DNA from 2 places in the Halobacillus sp. ABA4_118 genome. Region 2 is predicted to be linked to the other one. Evidence: riboswitches for the same ligand, from Rfam matches in the RefSeq annotation. Region 2 holds a riboswitch; the other holds the start of a gene.
What was found. Region 2 has a riboswitch for S-adenosylmethionine ahead of metK (methionine adenosyltransferase). Riboswitches for the same ligand answer to the same signal wherever they lie in the genome.
Positions count from the first base shown of each region.

Region 1: linked by a shared signal. The riboswitch ahead of ACXAGL_RS16815 (phosphoadenylyl-sulfate reductase) and the one ahead of metK (methionine adenosyltransferase) in region 2 are both predicted to bind S-adenosylmethionine.

Region 1 is NZ_JBSWWS010000001.1:3,283,376-3,287,625, reverse strand. It holds gene sat (sulfate adenylyltransferase) at 1-778, opposite strand, end outside; gene ACXAGL_RS16815 (phosphoadenylyl-sulfate reductase) at 793-1,521, opposite strand; SAM riboswitch class I at 1,609-1,723, opposite strand; SAM riboswitch class I at 1,921-2,023, shown strand; gene ACXAGL_RS16810 (sulfite exporter TauE/SafE family protein) at 2,121-3,029, shown strand; gene ACXAGL_RS16805 (DAK2 domain-containing protein) at 3,234-4,250, opposite strand, start outside.
Region 2 is NZ_JBSWWS010000001.1:383,676-387,925, forward strand. It holds gene ACXAGL_RS01990 (gamma carbonic anhydrase) at 1-193, shown strand, start outside; gene metK (methionine adenosyltransferase) at 337-1,533, opposite strand; SAM riboswitch class I at 1,762-1,868, opposite strand; gene pckA (phosphoenolpyruvate carboxykinase (ATP)) at 2,119-3,711, shown strand; gene ytkD (RNA deprotection pyrophosphohydrolase) at 3,756-4,220, opposite strand.

The DNA.
Region 1 (4,250 bases), 2.9 Mb from region 2:
CTTCCCGCGGGCCTGCATAGCGCATGGCCGCATTAAAGACAGCCAGCGTCACCCGGTTTTCCGGATAATATTCATCCAAGAGTACCTCATAACTTCTCATGCGCACATCACTCGGGATATCGTCGCTTTTCGTTTCTCCTACGAGCGGATTCAGAAATAGTCCATCTACGCTTTCCAGGGCCGCTTTTTGGATATATTCATGAGCACGGTGAACAGGATTACGCGTTTGGAAACCGACAACCTTTTCCCATCCGGCCTGTTGGAATCGTTCTCTTGTCTCTTCGGGATCAAGGTAGTAATGGTCTGAATGCTCCCGCTCCGGACGATGGAATACTTCAATTCTGCCACCGACATAATAATCCGGGCGCTTGTAAAGTTTACTGACCCCCGGGTGAGCGTCTTCTGTCGTTAAGTAAACCTTTGCAGCTTCTTTCTGTTTATCCGGCTTGTAAATGTCTTCGATTTCGATCACACCGTAGATTGCCCCATCTTTCACAAGAGCCGCTTGACCATGTAACGAACGGGCCTGCTCTTCAGAAACAGGCAGTGTGATCGGGAGACTCCAGGGAGTGCCGTCTTTCAAACGAAGATTTTCAACGACGTGATCATAATCTTCCCTTGTTAAAAATCCTTGAAGCGGACTGTATGCCCCATTAGCGATTAAATCGATATCACTCAACGCCATCGCATCAAGCTCGATCCTTTGTTCCGGAAGCGTATCCGGCTGTGCTGTAAAACGATTGATTAACTGCCCGCCATGCGGTTGAATAATGGACATCATTCATCTCTCCTTTATTGTTTCGTATCTCCCGCTGTGTGGAGTCCACACTCGGTTTTATCAAATCCCTGCCATCTTCCTGAACGGCCGTCATCCAGCGCTTTCGCTGTGCAGGGGATGCAGCCGACACTTGGATAGCTTTGGTCATGTAATTCATTGTAATCCAAGCTATTTAGTCGGATATAAGTCCATACGTCTTCCCATGTCCAGTGAATTAAGGGGCATACCTTGATGGACTGGAAGCGTTCGTCCTTGTTGACGAAGTTCGTATGACTCCGGCTTGCAGATTGTTCTCTTCTTAATCCCGACATCCAGGCAGCCGCTCCTGTCAGGGCTTCTTCCAGCGGTTTGATTTTTCTGATGGCACAGCATTGGTCGGGATTCCTTTTCCAAAGGGCCGGACCATATTCCTCTGCCTGTTCTTCCACTGTCAATTCCGGCTTTTTCATATGGATGTTCAAATCCGGATACCTCTTTTTCACTTTGTCTATCAAATCATAGGTTTCCTGGAAATGAAGTCCAGTGTCCAGAAAAACGACGTCGGCATCCGGCTGTGCCTTTGCAATGAAGTCAAGCAGTACGATCGCTTCAGCACCGAAGCTGCACGCATAAACGAGCTGTTTTCCATAATGCCCGTAAGCCCATTGAATCACACTCTCTGCCCCTTTGTGTCCATCATCAATATCCATATGAAGTAAAGGATCCCCGGTGAATGTTCCATATGTCGGTGCACTCGTATTCATAAGCTCCTCCTTTCTTATCTTCAACAAAAAAACCTTTCTTCTGATGGTAAGAAGAAAGGAGAGTCATTATACATGATTCAACCGTTCTTCTTATCCTTCCAAGTGTTGATCACCTGCTGGAATTGGCACAGCTTCTGTTCATGACGACAGATCCGTTGCCGAGGCTTCCAAGGGCCAGTCCCTCCACCTCTCTCGATAAGAAAAATGTTTCCAGATTTTGTTCAAAAGATTTGATTCAAATATTAGACCCGATTTAAAGATATGTCAACATGCATTTTAAATATTACTAGTTTTCTGTTTATTTTATTGTAAACCATTGACAAATCGTCATCCATGTTTTAGCTTTGAATATATTATTCATGTACTTAGGAATTCCGCTTTCAGCGCGGGCTACATATATCCTTATAAAGAGCCGGGGGAGGAAACTGGTCTGATGATCCCGCAGCAACCTCACATTGGAAAAGGTGCTCATTCCAGCAGACGGTGGTCTGAAAGATAAGGAGAGGAAGCTTGACCTCTTCTGGATGAAGAGGTTTTTTTGTGCCTCTTCATGGTTAAAACCAAGTAATCTTATGTGTTTAATCAAAAGGAGAGGTACGATGAAGAAATTACTTATATTTTCACTGGTTGGATTCTTTGCTCAATTGATGGATGGAGCCCTCGGAATGGGATTTGGTTTAAGCTCCTCCACCATCCTCCTCGCCTATGGAATGGCTCCGGCGGTGGCCTCCGCCTCTATTCATTTGTCCCAGATTGCTACAACGGCAGCTTCCGGGTTTTCCCATTATAAATTCGGCAACGTGGATAAGCGTCTCGTTTTGACTCTTGCTCTCCCCGGAGGGATCAGTGCCTTTGCCGGGGCTGCTCTGCTCAGCTGGATTCCAGGTGAGCTGATCCGCCCGTACATTTCCGTTTTTTTACTAGGGCTTGGCGTTTATGTGGTCATCCGCTTTTTACTGATGAATCGAGTGAAGCCCTTGCATACAGAAAAAAGACCATTTCGACGGCGCTTCTTGTTTCCCTTAGGTTTTCTGGGCGGTTTTCTTGATGCCGTGGGCGGCGGGGGTTGGGGGCCGGTAAATACACCTGTTCTCTTATCCAGCAAAGGAATCCTTCCCAGAAAAGTCATCGGCACCGTAGATACAAGTGAATTCATCGTTACTTTATCTGCTACGGCCGGCTTCCTGATCTTCCTTGGGTGGGAAGAGCTGAGCTGGATGCTTGTGCTCGCCTTTGTGATCGGTGGCGTTATTGCAGCCCCCCTCGCTGCCTGGCTTGTGAAAAAACTCCCCCCTCTCGTGCTTGGGGTAGCGGCGGGTGGATTTATCATTTTGACGAACAGCCGGACCCTGCTCACCTATGCCACATGGAGTGAACAGACCTTAGTTATCATCTACAGCCTGCTTCTTGCCGGATATGCTGCTGCCGTTATCTTCTCAGTTCGAAAATATATTCAACGGCACCGGCACCCGCAGACGGAAACACGGTTAAAAAAAGCGCAGTTCTAATGGAGAACTGCGCTTTCAGCTTATAGAATGACAAGCTTAGAAAACAAACCGCCAAGGCGTTTGTCTAATGGTCGATCAATATCCTCTGTGAAACCATTTCTTTCATCTCCGCTCCTGCATTCAGACCATAGACCATTACAAAAGGCTGCCGGGAAAAATCCCGACAGCCTGCGAACGCTGTTCTAAATCCAGAAGCGCTGCATTTTATTCGATAGAGAAGATATAGCTGTAAATCGGCTGGCCACCATGGTGAATTTCCACCTCTAAATCTTCAAAGGTTTCTTCCACATAAGCTTCCAGTTCAGCCACATCCTTATCGTCCACATCTTCCCCTGTAAGAATAGTAAGGATTTCATCTTCATCCTCATCAATCATCTGGTTCAGCAGTGTTTTCGCTGTTGTGAGGGCGTCTTTATCGGTAGCTGATATCTTCCCGTCGGAAATCCCCATAAAATGACCCTTTTCAATATCAAGTCCGTCAATCTGGGTGTCCCGGACGGCATAGGTAATCTGCCCCGTCTTCACTTCTGACATCAAACTGGTCATTTCTTCTTTGTTCGTATCGAGATCTGCTTCAGGATTGAAACCAAGCATAGCACTCATCCCTTGAGGAATGGTCTTCGTCGGGATGACAGCCACTTCCGCTTCCGCCATCTCTGCAGCCTGTTCTGCTGCCATCACGATGTTTTTGTTATTCGGAAGAATGAACACGCGTTCTGCATGCGCTTCTTTAATAGCCTCCGATAAGTCCTGGGTACTAGGATTCATCGTTTGACCACCCTGGATGATTACTGTGGCTCCGAGGCTTTCGAAAAGTTTCTTCATCCCCTCGCCCATACTGACGGTGACAATACCATATGGCGCTTTTTTCTCAGGCACGGCTTTTTCTTTCTTATTACCTACGAGGGACGTATGCTGCTCCCTCATGTTTTCAATCTTCATATTGATCAGGCTTCCATACTTCTGTCCAAGCGTCATAGCTTCACCCGGGTACTCGACATGGACGTGAACTTTGACCAGTTCTTCGTCAGACACGACGAGCAGGGAATCACCGAATTCACTCAGCTGATTACGGAAAGCTTCTTCATCATAAGGATTCTCAGCAAGCTTATCCTCTTCGAATTTCACCATGAACTCCGTACAATAGCCGTAATGGATATCTTCGGTATTCATGAAGTCCTGGGCAAGTTTATGGTGTTCGGCGTTTACCATTTCATTCAT
Region 2 (4,250 bases):
CATAGGGGAGCGGGCCTTTATCGGAGCAGGAAGCCTTGTTCCGCCCGGAAAAGAAATCCCTCCGGATACACTGGCCTTCGGACGGCCGGCCAAGGTGATCCGTTCCTTAACAGAAGAGGATTACAAGGAAATGGACCGGATCCGGAAATCGTATGTCGCAAAAGGGCAGTACTATAAGAACCTTCGGGGCTGAAATGCTTTTCAGCTCGATGCCTGCATGATCAGAAGACATACAGAGGGAAGTGGATAGCCGTATCAAATCAATGCGTACTCTGCCGTTTGTGCAACTCGTGAAAATAAAAAAGCTGTTTCCTCCAACAAGGAAACAGCTTTTTTTTATTGAAAACGACCGCTGAGCTCTTCCGCTTTATCCGTACGTTCCCATGGAAACTCAACATCTGTCCGTCCAAAATGGCCGTAGGCAGACGTATCACGGTAAATAGGTTTACGAAGATCGAGCATTTTAATGATTCCAGCAGGACGGAGGTCAAACAAGTCACGCACAGCGTCCACCAGCTTTTCTTCCGACACTTTGCCGGACCCGCTGGTATTGATGGAAATGGAAACCGGCTGGGCCACCCCGATTGCATAGGCGAGCTGGACTTCCACTGTATCCGCAAGACCTGCAGCTACGATGTTTTTCGCAACATAACGAGCCGCGTATGCAGCAGAACGGTCCACTTTGGTCGCATCCTTCCCACTGAAGGCACCACCACCGTGACGCGCATATCCACCGTACGTATCTACGATGATCTTACGTCCTGTTAAACCGGCGTCCCCTTGAGGACCTCCGATTACAAAACGCCCGGTCGGATTGATAAAGTATTTGGTTTCATCATCAATATAGCCTTCCGGTACAACGGGCCCGATCACCTGCTCTTTCAAATCCTTCTGGATCTGTTCGAGCGTGACTTCTTCAGCGTGCTGCGTCGAAATAACAATCGTATCCACGCGGACCGGCTGATCATTTTCATCATATTCAATCGTTACCTGCGTCTTGCCGTCAGGACGAAGGTAATCGAGTGTTCCGTCTTTGCGGACATCAGAAAGACGCTTGGAAAGTTTGTGGGCAAGAGAAATAGGCAGCGGCATCAATTCGGGCGTTTCATTGTTGGCAAAGCCGAACATCAGTCCCTGGTCACCGGCACCGATGGCTTCTATTTCATCATCGCTCATTTTCCCTTCACGGGATTCAAGCGCAACATCCACTCCCCCTGCGATATCCGGGGACTGCTCATCAATAGCCGTCAAAACGGCACATGTATCTGCATCAAAGCCGTATTTTGCTCGTGTATATCCAATATCTTTAATCGTCTGGCGCACGATCGATGGAATATCAACATAGGTATTCGTACTGATTTCACCGGAAACCAGGACAAGTCCCGTAGTTACTGTTGTCTCACATGCCACCCTTGCATTCGGGTCGTTTTTTAAAATTTCATCTAAAATAGCATCAGAAATAGCGTCACAGATTTTGTCCGGATGACCTTCTGTCACGGATTCTGATGTGAATAACCGGCGGTTCGCTGGCATTCTAAAAACTCCTCCTTCTGTAAGTACAAAGTATTAGACGGAACTCTTTACCAGTATGTGTAGAAAAACATAAGTTCATTTCATAGTGTCATCCTGGATCCGAAAACGTTTTCGTGCACGTTCTCAGTCAGAAATAATAAACAGGCGGCAAGGCCTGGTCATGGACATTTCCTTCTTATAAAAAGAAAAAACCCTTCCTATACCGAGGAAAGGGGCTGCTTCCTTTCGCTCTTATCGTCCAAGGAGCTGACTCCTTGCTTCAGGTTAGCACCATGTCCCTGCGGACGGTTGCTGGGTTTCAAAGGGCCTGTCCCTCCACCAACTCTGGATAAGAGAGTTTCCGTTCTCAGCTATCGTATCGAAAAGCGTGTTTAATGTCAATTGGATTCATCGGGTTTCGACGCACCCCTTCCATCCAGATTCAACCTGGATAAACGTTCTGTTCAAACCATCATAGGATAATAACAGCCATGAAATATGGCAGTGTTGAAAACTTTCCCACAATCCACTGAATAGTATGGACGATTAAAATAAATGTGTTATACTAATCTCACATTATTAAACTGCAAAGGCGGGACGATGCATATGAGTACAATAAACCAACTGTCAGAACTTAATCTTCTACTTTCCCAGGACCATGTCCACCACCAATTATCTGTTCCACATTTAGTGGAAAAGATTTTATACCGCAATGAAGGTACACTAACGGAAAAAGGGGCCGTTCAGGCTACGACAGGTACCTATACGGGACGCTCACCAAAGGACAAATTCATTGTCCGTGACGACGTAACCGAAGATAAAGTCGAATGGGGTGCTGTGAACCAGCCTATTGACGATGATACGTTTGTGAAATTATACCATAAAGTGCTCGATTATTTGAAAGACCGCAGGGAGTTATTCGTCTTCAAAGGTTTTGCAGGAGCGGATGAGCGCTACCGCCTTCCTATGCAGGTTCTTACAGAATTCGCCTGGCACAACTTATTCGCCCGCCAAATGTTCATCCGGCCGGAGGCATCCGAATTGGAGGAGCATGACACAGAGTTCACTGTCATATCTGCTCCAACCTTCAAAGCAGATCCTGACGTGGATGGTACGAATTCCGAAGCGTTCATCATGGTTTCGTTTAAACACCGCGTTGTCCTCATCGGAGGAACAGAATACGCAGGGGAAATCAAGAAGTCCATCTTCTCCGTCATGAACTACCTGCTTCCGGAAAAGAACGTCCTTCCGATGCACTGCTCGGCCAACATCGGCAAAGAAGGCGACGTTGCTCTGTTCTTCGGTCTGTCGGGCACAGGAAAAACGACTCTGTCCGCTGATCCTCAGCGCCGCCTGATCGGGGACGATGAGCACGCCTGGTCCCCCTACGGTGTCTTTAACATTGAAGGGGGATGCTATGCGAAGTGCATCAACCTGTCCAAAGAAAAAGAACCGCAGATCTATGATGCCATTCATTTCGGCTCGGTTTTGGAAAACGTCGTCCTTCAGCCGGATTCGCACGCGCCGGATTATGACGATACGAGCCTGACGGAAAATACACGGGCCGCCTACCCACTGGATCACATTGATAATACAGTCCAGCCAAGTATTGCCGGCCACCCAAATGCCATCATTTTCTTGACAGCTGATGCCACGGGAGTCCTCCCACCAATCAGCCGTTTAACAAAAGAACAGGCGATGTACCATTTTCTAAGCGGCTATACGAGTAAACTGGCTGGAACAGAGAGAGGGATTACCAAGCCGGAAGCGACTTTCTCCGCCTGCTTCGGCTCCCCTTTCCTTCCGCTTGCTCCATCAGCATATGCTGAAATGCTCGGAGAGAAAATAGACCAGTTCAATACGGACGTCTTCCTTGTCAATACAGGCTGGTCAGGGGGAGCCTACGGAGAAGGCGAGCGTATCAAACTGAGTTACACGCGTTCCATGATCCATGCCGCTCTGGAAGGTGAACTGAGTTCTGCCGAAACTTATAAAGACCCTGTGTTCGGCCTTCACATCCCGACCCACTGCCCGGGAGTACCGGACGAAGTCTTATTCCCGAGAAAAACGTGGAACAATCCTGCCGCTTATGATGAAAGTGCCAAAGAACTTGCTGAAAAGTTTCATGCCAACTTCAAAAAGTTCACGTATGCCAGTGATAAAATCAAACAGGCCGGCCCGACCCACCACACAAACTAAACAGAAAAAAATCCGCCGTTATCCAAACGGCGGATTTTTTCTGTTCAGCGGTGTTCCAGACGCTTTAAACATTCCGGCAGAACCTCATCCTTCATCATGAAGCTGAACCGGTCGTTATTTTTCAAGTTTCCCGGCAGATGCCGGAAAAGGACAGGACCATGCGTTTCAAAATAATGATCCTGATCAGCCAGCTCAGATATTGTAGCAAAATAGACATTCTTGATGACAGTTCCGCCTTTTCCATCGACATGATACTGCCCAAGATAAGTCAGATCATCAATATCGGCTCCTGTTTCTTCTTTCACTTCTCTTACTGCTGCCTGTTCCGCCGTCTCCCCTTCTTCTACTTTCCCACCAGGGAATTCGAGCCCTCTGTCTTTGTGCCGGGTTAACAGCCACTGATCACGAAAGCGGCAGATGATCCACACATGTTTCGGCTCTTCAGAAAAAGGGTGATCCTCGAAGGATAACCGGACAGGATTTTGATAAAAATCATAAAAAGTTTTCATGTCTCTTCAACTGCCTTTAATCCTTGTTAT